Regions from separate parts of the Arthrobacter sp. 05T47 genome, predicted to be linked through region 1. Evidence: riboswitches for the same ligand, from Rfam matches in the RefSeq annotation. Region 1 holds a riboswitch; each other region holds the start of a gene.
What was found. A riboswitch is a leader RNA that binds a small molecule or an ion and turns the genes downstream of it on or off. The one in region 1 is predicted to bind thiamine pyrophosphate.

Region 1 (4,905 bases):
TGCCCCACCATCCTACCGGCTGCACAGGCCAGCTCGCGTCAGGCGTGCAACCGCGGCGCGTCGAAGAAGTCCACTTCGTAGCGTGAGGACTGCCGGAAGGCCAGGGCCATGGCTTCCCGCTCGCGCCCGGATGCCTGCCGGGCCGCCGTGTCCATGTACGCGATGGCCTGCCGGGTGGCTGCGGCGAAGTCCTCATCGGCGTAGGTCCGCAGCCAGTCGGCGTAGGGATGCCCGGCGGGTGCGCCGCCGGAAAGGAACTCCCGGTGCAGCGTGGCGCCGACCTCAGCGTAGAGCCAGAAGCATGGGAGGGCCGCTGCCACGAGGACCCCGTAGCTGCCGGACACCGAGGCGGCCAACAGGTGATCGACGTAGGACTTCGTTACCGGGCCCAAGGTGGCCCCCGTGGGGCGGGTGCTGAGCCAGGTACGGTGCAGCTCGGACTCGACTTCCAGGCAGGTCTGCGCGGACCTGGCCCAGAACAGCTGCTCGGCCTCGGTGGGGGCGATCGCGGCGGCGCGTGCCAGGACCCGGGAGTAGCCGTTGAGGTAGATGGCGTCCTGGGCGAGGTAGTAGGCGAATTCGTGCTCGGGCAGGGTCCCGTCGGCCAGGCCGCGGATGAAGTCCAGGGCGTAGATGGCGTCAAGATCGGCGGTGGCCCCCGCGCGCAGGGCCGCGGCGAACTCGCCCTCCCCCGGAGCGTGGCCCGCATCGGCGTCGCCCACATGACTGTGGCCGACGTGGTGGAAGTGATGGACCGGGCCGTTGCCGTTGCCGACGTCCAGAACCGAGGCTTCGCGGAGTGCGCCCAGCAGCCACGGCTTGACCACCCGCAGCGCCGCTTCCCAGTCCCCCACCCGGGCCTGCACGGTGGCCATGGCCGAGGACAGGGAGCAGCCTGTGCCGTGGCTGTTGCGCGTCGCGATCCGCTCCCCCGGCACCACCACCGTTTCGGTGCCGAGCAGGCCCCCGGTGTTGACCAGCGCATCCGGGCAGCCGGCGTCGCCGTCATTCCCGAGCCCGCCCTGGAGGTGCCCGCCCTTGACCAGGACGGTGGCGCCGGTCAGCGCGGCCAGCCGTTTGCCCTGCGCCAGGGCCTCGGCCCAGTCGGCCGCGACGGGTTCCTTGAGCAGGATTCCGAGTTCGGCGAGGTTCGGGGTGATGAGGTCCGCCAGCGGCAGGAGGGCCTGCAGGGCGGCCTCGGCCGATTCCTGCAGGAGCCGGTCACCGCTCGTGGCGACCATGACGGGGTCCAGGACGACGACTGCGGGGCGCACCTTCTCCAGCCAGGTGCGGACGGCGTCGATCACACCGGCGTCGCCGAGCATGCCGATCTTGACTGCGTCAATGCCGATGTCCTCGCTGATGGCCTCCAGCTGGGCCGTGAGGAACGCCGCCGGGGGTACGTGGACGGCGCGCACGCCCTGGGTGTTTTGGGCGGTCAGGGCCGTGATGGCGGCCATCCCGTAGCCGCCATTCGCCGCGATGCTCTTGAGGTCGGCCTGGATCCCGGCCCCGCCGGACGGATCGGACCCCGCAATCGCCAGCACGCGGGGAATGCGCGGCGGCGCGGGCGGGCGGACCCCAGAGGGCAAGAAACCGGAGGGCAAGAAACCGCCGGGCAGAAAACTGCCCGGCTGAAAATCACTGGGCGGCAATTCGGACGGATTGGATTTCGCGGACAAGTCAGACATCCCTTCGCCGGTGCTAACCGGACAGGTTCAACGGGTCTGGATCTCAGCCGGCCCGATGCGCGGCACCCCGTGTCAGTGTTCCAGCCTAGCCGTTGCCACCGGGCTGCCCCGTTAACGCACGTGCGGGCCCGGGCCGAGCGGACGTATTGTTACGCCCGCTCGGCCCGGACCCGCACCCCAACCAGTCGAAGTGACCGGCCGGGGACGTGATCAGCCGCGGAGGACTACAGCTCCGAGGCCGGTACTCCGACGCCGAGGATGATCGGCTCGTTGCCGGCAGGGATGGACGCCCGCTGGGCCGCGGCGGGCGCCTTGGCCTCGTGAACCGACCCGGCCGCGGCCGGACGTGTGGCCTCGCGGTGTTCCACGGAGGTCTCGTTGGCTGCGCCCTGGGCACGGCTGGCGCTGCGGTTGCGGCGTCCGCGGCGGCCACGAGTCGTGTCCGCTGCCGGTGAAGCCGGGGCTTCCGAGGCGGGCGCGGCTGCCGGCGCCTCGGGGGCCGCGGGTGCCTGGGCTGCGGCTTGCTTGTCGGCCTGCTTGTCGGCCTGCTCACCGGCGTCGGCCTCGCCCAGGTTGGCGAAGGCCTCGGTCAGCAGGTCCAGGGTCAGGGCCGGTGCCTGGGTGTCCTCGGCGTGCTCGACGAAGGGCAGGGCAACCTGCTCGCCGCCAAACGTCAGCACGGTCGCGGGACGCCCGGCTGCTTCGTCCGCGGCGGCGAGGTGCGTAACGGCGTCGACGGCGGCCTGCCGGGCCCCGGCGTCGCTGGCCGCGGCTGCCTCCCCATCGTGCAGGTGCGCGGCGTGCGCCGCGGCGGCAATGTTCGCCAGCGCAGCCCGGGTGGCTTCAGCCTTGGCGTGGCGTTCAGCTTCGGTGGGCTCGGCGTGGACGGCCGCGGGCGTGGACGGCGCGGACTCGGGGCCCTGGCCTCCCCTGCCGCGGCGGCGGCTCTTGCGCTCGGTGCGGGCAGCCGGCTGGGCCGCCTCGGTGCGCGGCACATAGTGCTCCGCGGCGACCGTGTTGGCGCGGCGGTGTTCCACGGGCTCGTCATGGGTGACGATGCCGCGGCCCGCGCACGCCTCGCACTGCTCGCCGAAGACTTCCAGCAGCCCAGTGCCCATCCGCTTGCGGGTCATCTGCACGAGGCCCAGCGAGGTCACCTCAGCCACCTGGTGCTTGGTCCGGTCCCGGCCCAGGCACTCCACCATGCGGCGCAGCACGAGGTCGCGGTTGGATTCGAGCACCATGTCGATGAAGTCGATCACGATGATGCCGCCGATGTCGCGCAGGCGCAGCTGCCGGACCACTTCCTCGGCCGCTTCCAGGTTGTTCTTGGTGACGGTTTCCTCGAGGTTGCCGCCGGAGCCCGTGAACTTGCCGGTGTTGACGTCCACCACGGTCATGGCTTCGGTGCGGTCGATCACCAGGGACCCGCCAGAGGGCAGGAAGACCTTGCGGTCCAGGGCCTTGTGGATCTGCTCGTCGATGCGCCAGGCCGCGAAGATGTCCGTGTCCTTGGTCCACTTCTCGAGCCGGCCCACCAGGTCCGGAGCCACGTAGGTGACGTAGGCCTCGATGGTGTCCCAGGCTTCCTCGCCGGAGACGATCAGCTTGGAGAAGTCCTCGTTGAAGACGTCGCGGACCACCTTGATGGTCAGGTCAGGTTCGCCGTAGAGCAGCTCGGGGGCGAGGATCTTGGTGGACGTCGACTGGCTCTCGATGCCTTCCCACTGCGCGCGGAGCCGGTTGATGTCGTGGGTGAGCTCTTCCTCGGAAGCGCCCTCGGCCGCGGTGCGGACAATGACGCCCGCGTCCTCGGGCAGGCGGTCCTTGAGGATCCGCTTGAGGCGGTTGCGTTCGACGTCGGGCAGCTTGCGGGAGATGCCGGTCATGGAACCGCCGGGCACGTACACGAGGTAGCGGCCGGGCAGCGAGATCTGGCTGGTGAGGCGGGCGCCCTTGTGGCCGACCGGGTCCTTGGTGACCTGGACCAGTACGGAGTCGCCGGACTTGAGCGCGTTCTCGATCCGGCGCTGCTTGCCTTCGAGGTTGACGGACTCCCAGTTCACTTCGCCGGCGTACAGCACAGCGTTGCGGCCGCGGCCGATGTCCACGAAAGCGGCTTCCATGGACGGGAGAACGTTCTGGACCTTGCCCAGGTAGACGTTGCCGATCAGGGAATCCTGCTGGGTCTTGGACACGAAGTGCTCGGCCAGGACGCCGTCTTCGAGGACACCGATCTGGATTCTGTCGTCGCGCTGGCGGACGATCATCTGCCGGTCCACGGACTCGCGGCGGGCCAGGAACTCGGCCTCGGTGATGACGGTGCGGCGGCGGCCGGTGTCGCGGGATTCGCGGCGGCGCTGCTTCTTGGCTTCCAGGCGGGTGGAGCCCTTGACGGAGGTGACGCGGTTGTTCACCGGCGCCTCGGCCATGGCCCGCGGCGCGCGGACCCGGGTCACCGTGTTGGGCGGGTCGTCGCCTTCCCCGCCGGTCAGCTCCAGGTCCTGGTCACCGCGGCGGCGGCGACGACGGCGGCGGGAGGTCACGCCGTCTTCGAGGGTTGCTTCGGAGCCTTCCTCGCCCTCTTCGTCGGTGCCTTCTGAATCAGTCTCGGACTCGCCGGAGGTGCGGGTGCGCCCGCGCCGCCCGCGGCTGCGGCGTCGACGGCGGCTGCCGGCGTCCTCGTCCTCGTCGCCTTCCTCGTCTTCGGGCTCCGCTGCGGCAACGGGGGCCGGGCGCACCACGGTGCTGAGGTCGGGGGCCTGGAAGATCACGGACGTCAGGGCACCGGGTTCCATGAACAGCGAGGCGGCCGGGCTTTCCTCGGGCCGGGCCTGCGGCTCGTCGGCCGGGGTTTCTTCGGGCGCGGCCACGGCGGGCTGGGTTTCCGCCGAGGCTTCGGCGGTGGCTTCGGCCTGCTGAGCTTCAGCCGGGGCGGCTTCTTCGGCCGGGACGGCTACTGCGGGTACTTCTTCGGTTTTCGGTGCAGCCTTTGCCCGGCTGGCCCGGCGACGGACCGGCTTCTCTACTGCCTTCTCGGCTGTCTTCTCGTCTGCGGACGATGCCTCAGAAGCTTCTGCGGCGGGAGCCTCTGCGGCGGCCGTCGCGCTGGCCTCGGACTCATCGGCGAAGGCAGGGAGCGGTTCCGGGGCGGCCACGCTCTTGCGGGCACGGGTGCGCCGAGCAGGCGCCTTGACTGCAGTTTCGGGAGCAG
Region 2 (4,905 bases), on a different contig from region 1:
TCGAACGGCTCTCTTCCAGTGCCGGATATTCGCCCACGCTGCGTGACCGTGCCGTGCTGGGCAGGATGGCGGTGGCCGAGTTCCAGCACTACGAACTCATCCGGGCCCGGCTCGAGGATATGGGCCTGGACACGGAGGCTGCCATGCTGCCGTTCCAGCCCTCGGTGGACTTCTTCCATGAGCGCACACGCCCGGCGGACTGGTACGAAGCGCTCATGAAGGCCTACGTGATCGACACTGTCTCCGCGGACTTTTACAGCGCCGTCGGCGTGTACGTCGACGCCGGGACCCGGGAGCTGATCGCACAGGTCCGCTCCACCGGCGAGTCCACGGGTGTGCTGCAGGAGCGACTCAAGGCGGCCCTGGCCGATGACCCCCGGCTGGCGTCACGCCTGGCGCTGTGGGCCCGGCGCCTGCTGGGCGAGGTCCTGACCCATGCCCAGCGGGTGAGCCTTGAGCACGCATTCCTGGGCGGGCTGTCGGGACTGGACGACGCGGACGCCAGGGCGCTGGTGGTGGGCCTGACGGCCGAGCTCGCAGCGAACCACGCGCGAAGGATGGCGGGACTGGGGCTCCCCGGCTAGGTTCACTGCCCGGGACGGCCCGGTTCATGGCGGGGAACCTGCTCAGGAGTCAGCGTTCAGGAATCAGCGTTCAGGAGTCAGTGGCGTCCAGCGCCGCCAGCAGTGCACCGGCCGCGTGGGCCGGATCGTCGGCGTCGGTGATGGCCCGGACCACCACGATCCGCCGGGCGCCGGCGTCGACTACCTGCTCCACGTTGCCGAGGTCGATCCCGCCGATGGCAAACCACGGCAGCAGGCTTTCCGTCGGGCCGTCGGGGTTTCCGGCACCCTCGGCGTTCGCCTGGCCGGTCGCCTGGGCGGCGTAACGCACCAGGTCGAGGCCGACGGCGGCGCGTCCCGGCTTGGTGGGAGTCGCCCATACTGGCCCCACACAGAAGTAGTCCAGTCCCTTGCGGCCGGGAGAAGCAGCCACGGCTGCGTCCACCTGTTCAGGGGTGTGGGTGGACAGGCCGATCACGGCGTCTTTGCCCAGGAAGCCGCGGGCTGCGTCCAGCGAAATGTCCTTCTGGCCGATATGGAACACCGGGGCCCCGGACAGGGAGGCGATGTCCGCCCGGTCGTTGACGGCCCACAGCCGTCCGTGGCGCTGCGCCGCGGCGTGCAGGACTTCGAGGAGTTCCAGTTCCTCGGCCGCCTCGAGCGACTTGTCGCGCAGCTGGATGATGTCCACTCCGCCGGCGAAGGCGGCGTCCACGAAGTCCTCGAAGTCGCCGCGGTCCCTGCGGGCGTCGGTGCACAAGTAGAGGCGGGCGGTGGTGTGGAGGTGGTCCTGGCTCATGGGACCAGCCTAGTTCCTCTAAACTGGGCGCATACCGCGGGAGCCCGCAGCAGCCATGGAGCCGCTGCCCGGCTGAGAGGGCGTCAGAGCCGACCGCTTGACCTGATCCGGCTAGTACCGGCGTAGGGAAGGAATTTTTCATGGGCACGCAAGTAGGCTCACAAGCCGGCCGTGAAGCCGTGGCCGCAGATGACGCCACCGCCCGGGATTGTTACACCGGAGCCGTATCCACTGACGGAATCACCGCAGGGGACGTCACCGCAGACGTTGCCGTGATCGGCGGCGGGGTGATCGGCCACGGCATCGCCTTCGAGGCCAGCCGCGCGGGCCGGTCCGTGGTCCTGATCGATGATGTTCCCGGTACAGGAGCGAGCTGGGCCGCGGCCGGCATGCTCGCCCCTGTCAGCGAGCTGCACTACCAGGAGGAGCAGCTGCTGGAACTGATGCTCGAGTCTTCCCGGCTGTGGCCCGGATTCGCGGCCGGGCTCGACGCCGGTCCCGCCGGCCAGGACTCCCGGACGGGTACCGGGTATTTGACGACCCCGACCCTCGCCGTCGGGGCGGACGCGGCGGACCGGCGCGCGCTCGCGGACCTGAGGGAAGTCCAGAAAGCCTCCGGCCTCAGCGTGGAACCGCTGACAGTGCGCGAGGCACGGGGCCGGGAGCCCCTGCTGAGCCCCGGCATCTCGTGTGCCTTCGACATCCCGGCCGACCACCAGGTGGATCCCCGCCTGCTGATCGCCCGGATTGCCGGCGTCCTGGCCGCGGAGGACCGCGGCAGCTTCATCCGGCGGCGCGCTGCAGGGCTGCTGTGGCAGGACGGCAACGTTGCAGGGGTCCGCCTCGATGGCGGCGGTACCGTACGCGCCGCGGAAACCGTGGTCGCCAACGGGCTCGGCGCCGCCGATCTTGATGAATTGCCCGCCGGGCTCACCCTGCCGCTGCGGCCCGTCTACGGTGACATCCTCCGGCTCCGCGTGCCCGCGCACCTGCAGCCGCTGCTCACTGCCACCGTGCGGGGGATGGTGCGCGGGGTCCCGGTGTACATCGTGCCCCGCCAGGACGGCACCGTGGTGATTGGCGCCACCCAGCGCGAGGACGGCCCGTCGGATCCCCAGGCCGTGTCGGCCGGCGGCGTCTACCAGCTGCTGCGGGACGCCCAGCAGCTGGTGCCCGCCGTCGCCGAACTCGAGCTCCTGGAAGCCACGGCGCGGCCCCGGCCAGGCACGCCGGACAACGCCCCGCTGCTGGGCCGGGTTGCCCGCCCGGACGGCGGGGATGTCCCCGGACTCATCATCGCCACAGGTTTCTTCCGGCACGGCGTCCTGCTCACCCCGGCGGCTGCCGCCGTATGCCGCCAACTCATGGACGGGACGCCGGACCCGCGCTGGGCCGGTTTCCGCCCCGACCGTTTTTCCCGCATCCCGGACACGTCCGGGGACAGTCCCAAGAAGGAAGCAGCATGAACATCAGACTGAACGGAACGGAGCAAAGCGTCGCCGACGGCGCCTCCGTCAGCACCCTCGTCAGCCAGCTCACGGGCCGGAGCATCGGCCCCGACGGCCAGGCCGCCGACGGCCGGAAACTCGGTGTCGCCGTGGCCCGCAACGCCGAAGTGGTGCCGCGCAGCCAGTGGCACGCCACGGCGCTCGCCGACGGCGACGACGTCGAACTTGTCACGGCAGTCCAGGGAGGATGACCAGCATGAACGAGACCACACTGGCAGGAACACCGGCCGTGCAGGCGCGCGGGGCGGTGGCCGATCCATTGGTGATCGATGGCGTGGCGCTTGGGTCCCGCCTCATCATGGGCACCGGCGGCGCGCCGAGCCTGGACGGGCTGGGTGCGGCGCTTGTTGCCTCCGGAACCGAGCTGACCACGGTGGCGATGCGCCGCTATTCGCCGGCGGAGACGGGCTCGCTGTTCCAGCTGCTCGAGGACCAGCAGATCCGGGTGCTGCCCAACACGGCCGGCTGTTTCACCGCCAAGGACGCCATCCTCACAGCCGAGCTGGCCCGCGAAGCCCTGGAAACGGACTGGGTCAAACTCGAAGTCATTGCCGACGAGCACACCCTGCTGCCGGACGCCGTCGAACTCGTGGACGCAACCGAACAGCTTGTCGCCCGCGGCTTCAAGGTCTTCGCCTACACCAATGACGACCCCGTGCTTGCCCTCCGGCTGGAAAACCTCGGCGCCACGGCCGTGATGCCGCTGGGCGCCCCGATCGGTACCGGCCTGGGCATCCTGAACCCGCACAATATCGAGCTGATCGTCTCGCGGGCGTCCGTGCCGGTGGTCCTGGATGCCGGAATCGGCACGGCCTCGGACGCGGCGCTGGCGATGGAACTTGGCTGCGATGCCGTGCTGCTGGCAACGGCCGTGACCCGGGCCCAGAACCCCGTGCTCATGGGGGAGGCCTTCAAACACGCTGTCATCGCCGGTAGGCTGGCAAAAAAGGCCGGCAGGATTCCGCGCCGCGAGCACGCCCTGGCGTCCTCGGCGATGGAGGGCCGGGCCGAGTTCCTGTAGGCGATTTCCTGTAGGACAGGGTCCGGCTTTGCCTCCGGCCCATTCGCCGCCAGTTCATTCGCCGATCCAGTTCATTCGCCCAACCAGCACAGGAGCCTGCAGTGGCAGCCACGGACGACGTCCTTACCCGGCCACAGATCGATCAGGCCCTGGCGGGCCTTCCGGATTGGCGGTACCGCCTGGGCGGCCTGGTGACGGTCTACAAATGTCCGACGTCGGCCGCGGCGCTGGAGCTTGTTGCCGCCGTCGGGCGCGTGGCCGAGGACCAGAACCACCACCCGGACCTGGACTGGCGCTACAACCGCGTGTTCCTGCGCTTCACCTCGCACGACGCGGGCACGGAGGTCACGTCCCGGGACGTCCGGGCCGCGGCGGCAGTCAGCGGGGCGGCCCAGGGCGTCAGTGCCGCCGCAGAGCCGGGCCTGTACCGGACGGTGGACATCGCCATCGATTCGGAGGACCCCGCCGGAGTTTCGGAGGTTTGGCGGATCGCCCTCGGCTACCGCAAGGGCCGGTTCGGCGACCTCGTGGACCCCTACGGACGCGGGCCCGGACTGTGGTTCCAGGAGACCTCCACCCCGAACGCCAACCGCATCCACCTGGACATCCACCGGAGCAAGGCCGAATCCGGGCCCGTCCTGGAAAAGACTGCGGCGACCGGGGCCTTAATGAACCGTGACCACGCACCCAAGTGGGTGGTGGTCACGGATGCGCAGGGTAACCGGCTGTGCCTGTGCACCGAGGACGGCCACGGGCCGGACCTGCCGGCGTAGCGCCTAGAGCTTCAGGATGGCGGTGAGCCGATCGGTGTCCTGCCGGGTCCGGGATTTGCCCAGGTAGATAACGGCCGCGATCGACGCCGCCGCGCCGAAGACCATCGGCAGGATCCACGGGATCCAGGTCAGGCCCGGCTGGTAGCCAAACCCGGCCGCCATGAAGATGATCCAGCTCAGCATGCCGACGGCCGTTGCAACTCCCGCCGGGACGCTGATCCCGTATTTCGTGTGCCGTTTG
Region 3 (4,905 bases), on a different contig from region 1:
CATGGCGGCCAGGGTGCCCAGGACGAACCGGTGCGGCAGTTTTGCGTTCTGGGCCAGGGGGTCGGCGAGGTCGGTGGGGTCGGTGCAGCTCATCAGCAGCACCGCCGGCAGTGCGATCGCGAGCCCGCGGAGCATGAAGCCGATCCCCAGCTGCAGGGAGCCGGCGCTGATGGACCAGATCCCGACGTCGACGAGGATGGCCCCTGCGTCGGGCGCCAGGATGGCGGTGCTCCAGCCGCCCAGCGCCGCCGCGAGGATCAGCGGCCAGCCGCGCTGCCACAGCAGGGCCAGGGTGAGGCCGGCCAACGGCAGGAGCAGCAGTTCGAAGGCCAGGGCCACCGACGCCGAGACCCAGTCGATGGACAGCGCCAGGACCAGGGTGATCAGGAAGACCGCTGCGAACTTGGCGAGCGGGTTGGCGCGGGTCAGCATCGCGTGGTTGCCGCGAAGGCTCAGTGTGTCCCTCATGGTGAGGCCCTCTCCGGGAGTTCAAGGTCCGGGCCGGGAGCGTCTGCGGCGGCAGTTTCCCGCGGCCGGAGGCGGAGTTCCGTGCCGCCAAGTACGGCGCTGAATTCGGCGTCGTGCGTCACGGACACGACGGCGGTGCCGGCGTCGAGGAGTTCGGACAGGAATGAGGCGAGTTCGGCCCAGGTGTTGGCGTCCTGGCCGAAGGTGGGCTCGTCCAGGACCAGCACCCGCGGATGCGCCGCGAGCACGGTGGCGACCGACAGGCGCCGCTTCTCGCCGCCGGAGAGCGTGTAGGGGTTGGCGTCGACGAGTTCCGTCAGCCGCAGCCGTTCCAGCAGCTCAGCGACGCGGTCTTCGCCGTAGCCGAGGTGGCGGGGGCCGAACATGAGCTCATCGAGGACCTTGCCGGTGACGAACTGGTGCTCGGGTTCCTGGAACACGGTTCCGATCCTGGCGATCAGCTGCTGGGCCTTCCACCGGTACGGGTCGGTTCCGGCGCCGCCCGCGGCACCCGCGCCGGGGCCGCCGCTGAGGCCCGCGCTGAGACCGCCGCTGAGACCAGGCGCGGCCGTGACCGTCCCCGCAACGGGCCGCAGGAGACCGGCGAGCGTCAGCGCCAGGGTGGACTTCCCCGAGCCGTTCGGCCCCGTGATGGTCAGGGCCTCCCCGGCACGGACCTGGGCAGATACCCCGGACTGGACCGGACGCGGCGCGATCGTGCGGAACCGCTCGCGCAGCCCGGCCCGCCGCGGCCGCTCGCGGGACACCGCGAGGCCTTCCGCCTCCAGCAGGAGCTGACCTGCGCCGGGCGCCTGCCGCCGCGCCCGCGTTGCCGGCACGTGGCCCGGGACCCACACGCCGGCACCGATGAGCATGTCCCGCGCCTGGGCCAGGACCCGGTCCGGCGGCCCGTCGATCAGGACCCCGGAGTCCGTGGCGGAGCCGGGCTGGAGCACCACGATCCGGTCAACCAGGTCCTTCCAGACCGCCACCCGGTGCTCCACGACCACCAGGGTGGCGCCGGTCTTGTCCAGGCAGCGGCCCACGGCGTCGCGGACCTCCAGAACGCCCGCGGGGTCCAGGTTGGCCGTCGGCTCATCAAGCAGCAGCAGCCCTGGCCGCATCGCGAGGATCCCGGCGAGCGCCAACCGCTGCTTTTGTCCCCCGGAGAGCGCCGACGTCGGATGGTCCAGCGGCAGCCTGCCCAGGCCGACGTCCTCGAGCGCCTCGCCCACCCGAGGCCAGATCTCCTCCGCCGGGACGGCGAGGTTCTCAGCCCCGAAGGCGACGTCGTCGCCGAGGCGGGACAGCACCACCTGCGTTTCCGGGTCCTGCTGCACCAGCCCGGCGCGGCCGCGCTGCGCCCGCGGCGGGACCCCGTCGATCAGCAGGCTTCCGGTCTCGTCGGAATCTTCGGAGTCGCCGGAGTCGCCGGAAGGCCCGGCCGGGCCGTCCCCCAGCACGCCGGCCAGGGCGTGGAGCAGCGTCGATTTGCCGGCGCCGGAGGGGCCGAGCAGGAGCACGCGCTCCCCCGGCCGGATGTCCAGGTCAAGGCCGCTGACCGCGGGCCGGGGCCTTCCGGCGTGCCGCCAGCCCCAGCCGCGGGCCGTGACGGCGGCCGGCCTGACTTCCGGTGAAGGTCTCATGAGTCGTCTGCAGGTTTCAGATGTAGGTTCAGCAGTCGACTCAGGAGAAGACGGGCTCCGTGGCGGCCTTGCGGGAGGCAAAGGAGCCCAGCACGCCTGTCTTGGCCAGGCCTCGGGTGGCGAGCCAGGACAGTCCGCCGGCAATCACTGCACCGGAGATGGTGGTGAAGACGATGTAGGCGAGCTTGTCGCCGGCTTCGTAGGCGATGTTCCAGCCCCACGGGAGGAAGGAATCGTTCAGGCCGCAGAAGAGGCCCGCACCCGCCCCGGCCAGCAGAGATACCGGCAGGTTGAACTTCGTGTAGAGGAAGGCCGCGAAGACCAGCTCCGCGCCAAGGCCCTGCAGCACACCGGAGATCAGCACCGTGGTGCCGTACTGGGAACCCATGATGAGCTCGCCCGTGGCCGCCACGCTCTCGCAGAAGAGCGCCGCACCCGGCTTGCGGATGATGAGCATGCCCAATACGGCCGGAATCATCCAGCCGCCGGCGTAGAGTCCGCTGAGCGGCGGGTAGATGGCGTTGACCGGGGTTGAAATCAGGTTCGCGCCCTGGGACCAGGCCCAGAAGATGACGCCGCCGGCAACGGCGATCAAGGCGGCCACCACAATGTCCACCACACGCCAGGTGTAGTTGCGGCGGGCGGCTGGGCGGCTGGTGGAACCATGCTGTGCTGAAATATCTGTCATGTCGTCCTCCTGAGGAACAGGAGGGGAGGATGCTCCGGCCGGTTCGGCTTCCGCCGCCCTCCGCGCACCCTGAGATCTCGACTCCCTTGCGCCGGTACTAACCGGATCAGGTTCGAGGGTCTGCGGCTGTCCGCACTCTCAGCGCCCACCAGCGGTTTTCCCCGGATTTTTCCGGCGATGCCCGACGGCGGCGCTCCCCTGTCGTAAATTATTCTGCCCTTGTGGGCTGGCTCAGTTTACACCCGGACGGCCGGGTTTTCAGTGGCGTGCCGTCACAATCCGCGGCCGGGCAAAGCCGGTCGCCGCGGCCGGGAATTGCCGCTTGGTAGAGTCGACGTGTCGGACACCCGGACCCGCCTGCGGGCGGCCCAGTCACGCACCGGAAAGCTGGACTATTTTGACGCTCACACCAGATCCCTCCGGGGAATACGACCCCGATTCGAGCGAGCCGCAGCCGCAGGGATCCCTCGCGGCGCTCATCGGCCGCGTGCTGGCCGAGATGGAGGCCCTCCAGTTCGCCTCGTTCAGCAAGGACGATGCCCTGGACCTCGGACTCCTCCTCGTAGAGCTGGGCAGGCAACGCTCGCTGCCCATCGCCGTCGACATCACCAAGGGCGAGCAGGTGCTCTTCCACGCCGCGCTGGACGGCGCCACGCCGGACAACGAACGCTGGATCAACGCCAAGAAGCGCACGGCCATGCGTTACGAGGTCCCGTCCCTGCTGGTGGGCCTGCGCGCCCGCGCTGCCGGCGGCAGGATCGAGGACAACGCCTGGTTCGACCAGATGGAGTTCGCCGCCCACGGCGGAGCGTTTCCCATTTACGTCCGCGGCACGGGCGCCGTCGCGGTCGTCACCGTCTCCGGCCTGCCCCAGAAGGCGGACCACGATCTTGTTGTCGAGGCCCTGCGGAACGTCCTCACACCGGAACGCTAGGCTGGGGGTAGCCCCTGTTCCCGCCCCAAGGAGACCGAAGAATGACCATCCTCATCAAGCTGCTCGGCACTGGCGTCAGCCTCGCGGCCGGCTTTGCCGGCACCAAGCTGGTGGACACCATCTGGGAAAAGTCCACGGGCAACAAGCCGCCCAAGGGCCACGACGACGACGTCCCCACCACGCTGCGCACGGCATTGACGTTCGCCCTGATCTCGGCATCGGTCAGCGCCATCATCCAGGTGCTCGCCAACCGCGGCACGCAGCGGGCGATCACCCGCTTCTCCAAAACCCAGGACATCGTCTAAACAGGCATCGTATGGCCGGACATCGTCAGGGCGGCTCGGGCTGCGCGGACCTGGCTGGACGGACCTGGCTGGCCCCCTCCGGATTAGACGCTGCGGTCAGCCGTTTCGGTCAGCCGGCGTCGCCGTCGTCCGCTCCGTGCTTGGCGGCCGCCTGCTGGACCACTGCCTCGAGCTCGTCGGAGGTCAGCAGCTCCGGGTGCAGGTGCTTGGTCCGGTAACCGGCCCGGCCCACCATGTGGGCCGATACGGGGACGGTCAGCAGCTGGAAGAGCCACGCCACCACCAGCACGGGCCACACCCACCAGGTGCGCATCTGCAGGCCAAGGGCCGCCAGCAGCAGGAACAGTCCCAGGACCTGCGGTTTGGTGGCGGCATGCATCCGGCTCATGAGGTCCGGGAAGCGCAACAGCCCGACAGCGGCGCCGAGGGACATGAGGGCGCCGGTCACCATGAACACGGCCGAGACGGAGTCGATCACTGTGTCAGGATTCACGGACGCTCTCCCTCCGGTCGGCCACGAACCGGGCGAAGGTGACCGAGCCGACGAAGCCGATCAGGGAGATCGCCACCAGCAGCATCAGGTTGTTCAGGTGCCGGTTGGCAGCCATGTCGATGCACAGGGCCGCGCCGAAGATGGCCAGCAGCACGTCGGCGGCGAGGACACGGTCCAGCAGTGAGGGGCCCCGCGCGATCCGGATGATCGCCCCCAGCGCGGCAAGGGAAAGTACGACGGCGGTCACCGTCAGGACGATCTGCATCATGCGGTGACCTCCTGGGTAAGGGCGGAGAGTTCGTCTTTGGAGCCCATGATCCTGATCAGCCCCGCCTCGGTGTCCCGGACCTCCTTGCGCAGCTTGGCCGCGT
Region 4 (2,365 bases), on a different contig from region 1:
CGCACAGCTCGTCGAAGTGGGTGTACAGGAAGTTCTCCTGGTGGTGCGCCAGGCACCAGCCGGCCATGATGGAGCCGCCGCGGGAGACGATGCCGGTGACCCGGTTGGCCGTCAGGGGCACATAGCGCAGCAGCACCCCGGCGTGGATGGTCATGTAGTCCACGCCCTGCTCGCACTGTTCGATCACGGTGTCCCGGAAGATCTCCCAGGTTAGGGCGTTGGCCTCACCGTTGACCTTCTCCAGCGCCTGGTAGATCGGGACGGTGCCGATGGGCACGGGGGAGTTGCGGATGATCCACTCGCGCGTGGTGTGGATGTCATCACCGGTGGAGAGGTCCATCACCGTGTCCGCGCCCCACTGCGTGGCCCACTGGAGTTTGTCGACCTCCTCGGCGATGGAGCTGGTCACGGCCGAGTTGCCGATGTTGGCGTTGATTTTCACCAGGAACGCCTTGCCGATGATCATCGGCTCCGATTCGGGGTGGTTGACGTTGTTAGGAATGATCGCGCGGCCCGCGGCCACCTCGCTGCGCACCAGCTCCACATCGCAGTTCTCGCGCAGCGCGACGAACCGCATTTCCTGGGTGATGACGCCGTCGCGGGCGTAGCGCATCTGCGTGACGGTCCTGCCCTCGACGGCGCGGCGCGGCACCGGGCGCCCGCCCTGCCATTCGGCCGACGCCGCACCCCGGCGGACCGCCGACTTGCCGTCATCGAGAAGCTCCCGTTCCCGGCCGGCGTAGGGTTCGGTGTCCGCCCTCGCCTCGATCCAGGGAGCCCGGAACGGCTCCAGCCCGCGGACCGGATCGCTGCCCGGGCCGGCCGTGCGGTAGACCCGGAACGGAGCGTTCGCGACACCGCCCGGGGAGGGTTCCAGGGCGATCTCGGTCACCGGGACGCGGATGCCGTGCTCCGGATCCGCGGTGAAGGCCAGCGAGTGGGACTTCAGCGACTGGGTAGTGACTGCTGGCTTCTTTTGGGCAGGGCTGTGCTGTGTTTCTGTGGTGCTCAAAGGATTACTCACTTCCTTCGCCGGCATTACCCGGACAGGTTCAACGGTCGCAGGCTGCGCTAGCCCGATCTCAGCCCCTGCAAGGGCACCCGTGTGGTCGTARACGAAGCTACCACAGGCCCWCYGGAAGCCTGCCGAGTGTGACGGCAMCCGGCCAGGCGGCAGTGTTAGCGTGGAATWGTGACTCTGCCCRGGSCCGTGCCCCGCACCAGGACGGCGACGCCGGAAGACCTCGCGGCGCTGCCGGTTCTCGAGGCCGCGGCCGACCGCCTCCTTGAAGCGGCATTGGGGAACCAGGCGCTCCCGTCCCCGGAAATGACGACGCCGGTTGAGCCGCTCTTCGTACTGGTCGCCGGAAGCCCGCCTGTGGGATTCGCCCGCGTGGACGAAGTCGGCAGCCAGGCCCACCTGGAACAACTCTCCGTACATCCGGACTCTGCCGGACGGGGGATTGGGCGGTCCTTGGTTCACKCGGCCATCGACGCGGCCCGSGGCCGGGGCTATGCATGGATGACGCTGTGCACTTTCGCGGACGTTCCGTTCAATGCCCCGTTTTACGCAAGCTGCGGCTTTGAGGAACTCGCCGAGCCGGGGCCGGCATTGGSCGCCCTGCGGATCCACGAAGCGCAACTGGGCCTGGATGGGCTGGGCCGGCGGATCGTCATGCGGATTAGGCTGTAGGCCATGACCAGCATCATCGAGTTCACCGGCCCCATCCTCACCGCGGCGGACCAGGAACGCCGCGGGCTCTGGGCGGTGGACGGCCTGCTGACCTTCGACCGTCCCGCCGACGCGCCGGACCGCGTGCTGGACGGCTGGGTCMTGCCCGGGYTCGTGGACGCACACTGCCACATCGGCCTTGGCCCGGGCGGGGACGTCTCCGAGGCCACCGCKGAATCCCAAGCCCTGGCGGACCGCGACGCCGGGACGCTGCTGGTCCGCGATGCCGGCGCCGTCCACGACACCCGCTGGCTCCAGCAGCGCCAGGACCTTCCCCGGATCATCCGCTCCGGCCGGCACATCGCCAGGGCCCGGCGCTACCTGCGCGGCCTGGCCGTCGAGGTCGAGCCCGGCGATCTCGTCGAGGCCGTACGGAAGCAGGCCCGTGCAGGCGATGGCTGGGTCAAGCTGGTGGGGGACTGGATCGACCGCGACGTCGGCGACCTCGCCGCCAGCTTTCCGGCCCGCACGGTCAAGGACGCCATCCAGGCCGCCCACGATGAAGGGGCCCGCGTCACCGCGCACTGCTTCGCCGAAAACACCCTGGATGACATGCTCGACGCCGGGATCGACTGCATCGAGCACGCCACCGGATTGCTGCCGCGGCACCTGCCGCGCTTCCTCGAACAGGGC

Region 2: another riboswitch for thiamine pyrophosphate. It lies ahead of thiO (glycine oxidase ThiO); the one in region 1 lies ahead of AC1DEY_RS13395 (bifunctional hydroxymethylpyrimidine kinase/phosphomethylpyrimidine kinase).
Region 3: another riboswitch for thiamine pyrophosphate. It lies ahead of AC1DEY_RS10865 (ECF transporter S component); the one in region 1 lies ahead of AC1DEY_RS13395 (bifunctional hydroxymethylpyrimidine kinase/phosphomethylpyrimidine kinase).
Region 4: another riboswitch for thiamine pyrophosphate. It lies ahead of thiC (phosphomethylpyrimidine synthase ThiC); the one in region 1 lies ahead of AC1DEY_RS13395 (bifunctional hydroxymethylpyrimidine kinase/phosphomethylpyrimidine kinase).

Annotation. Positions count from the first base shown of each region.
Region 1 covers NZ_JBFTKG010000017.1:60,623-65,527, reverse strand. The annotation lists gene AC1DEY_RS13395 (bifunctional hydroxymethylpyrimidine kinase/phosphomethylpyrimidine kinase) at 39-1,691, opposite strand; TPP riboswitch at 1,674-1,771, opposite strand; gene AC1DEY_RS13390 (Rne/Rng family ribonuclease) at 1,916-4,905, opposite strand, start outside.
Region 2 covers NZ_JBFTKG010000021.1:62,519-67,423, reverse strand. The annotation lists gene AC1DEY_RS15030 (ferritin-like fold-containing protein) at 1-584, shown strand, start outside; gene AC1DEY_RS15025 (thiamine phosphate synthase) at 655-1,362, opposite strand; TPP riboswitch at 1,389-1,509, shown strand; gene thiO (glycine oxidase ThiO) at 1,503-2,828, shown strand; gene thiS (sulfur carrier protein ThiS) at 2,825-3,061, shown strand; gene AC1DEY_RS15010 (thiazole synthase) at 3,067-3,891, shown strand; gene AC1DEY_RS15005 (4a-hydroxytetrahydrobiopterin dehydratase) at 3,993-4,664, shown strand; gene AC1DEY_RS15000 (hypothetical protein) at 4,668-4,905, opposite strand, start outside.
Region 3 covers NZ_JBFTKG010000012.1:58,047-62,951, reverse strand. The annotation lists gene AC1DEY_RS10875 (energy-coupling factor transporter transmembrane component T family protein) at 1-468, opposite strand, end outside; gene AC1DEY_RS10870 (ABC transporter ATP-binding protein) at 465-2,114, opposite strand; gene AC1DEY_RS10865 (ECF transporter S component) at 2,155-2,802, opposite strand; TPP riboswitch at 2,868-3,012, opposite strand; gene AC1DEY_RS10860 (heme-degrading domain-containing protein) at 3,200-3,736, shown strand; gene AC1DEY_RS10855 (DUF4235 domain-containing protein) at 3,778-4,041, shown strand; gene mnhG (monovalent cation/H(+) antiporter subunit G) at 4,151-4,534, opposite strand; gene AC1DEY_RS10845 (MrpF/PhaF family protein) at 4,524-4,802, opposite strand; gene AC1DEY_RS10840 (Na+/H+ antiporter subunit E) at 4,799-4,905, opposite strand, start outside.
Region 4 covers NZ_JBFTKG010000026.1:21,415-23,779, reverse strand. The annotation lists gene thiC (phosphomethylpyrimidine synthase ThiC) at 1-1,012, opposite strand, end outside; TPP riboswitch at 1,008-1,115, opposite strand; gene AC1DEY_RS16600 (GNAT family N-acetyltransferase) at 1,193-1,693, shown strand; gene AC1DEY_RS16595 (amidohydrolase family protein) at 1,697-2,365, shown strand, end outside.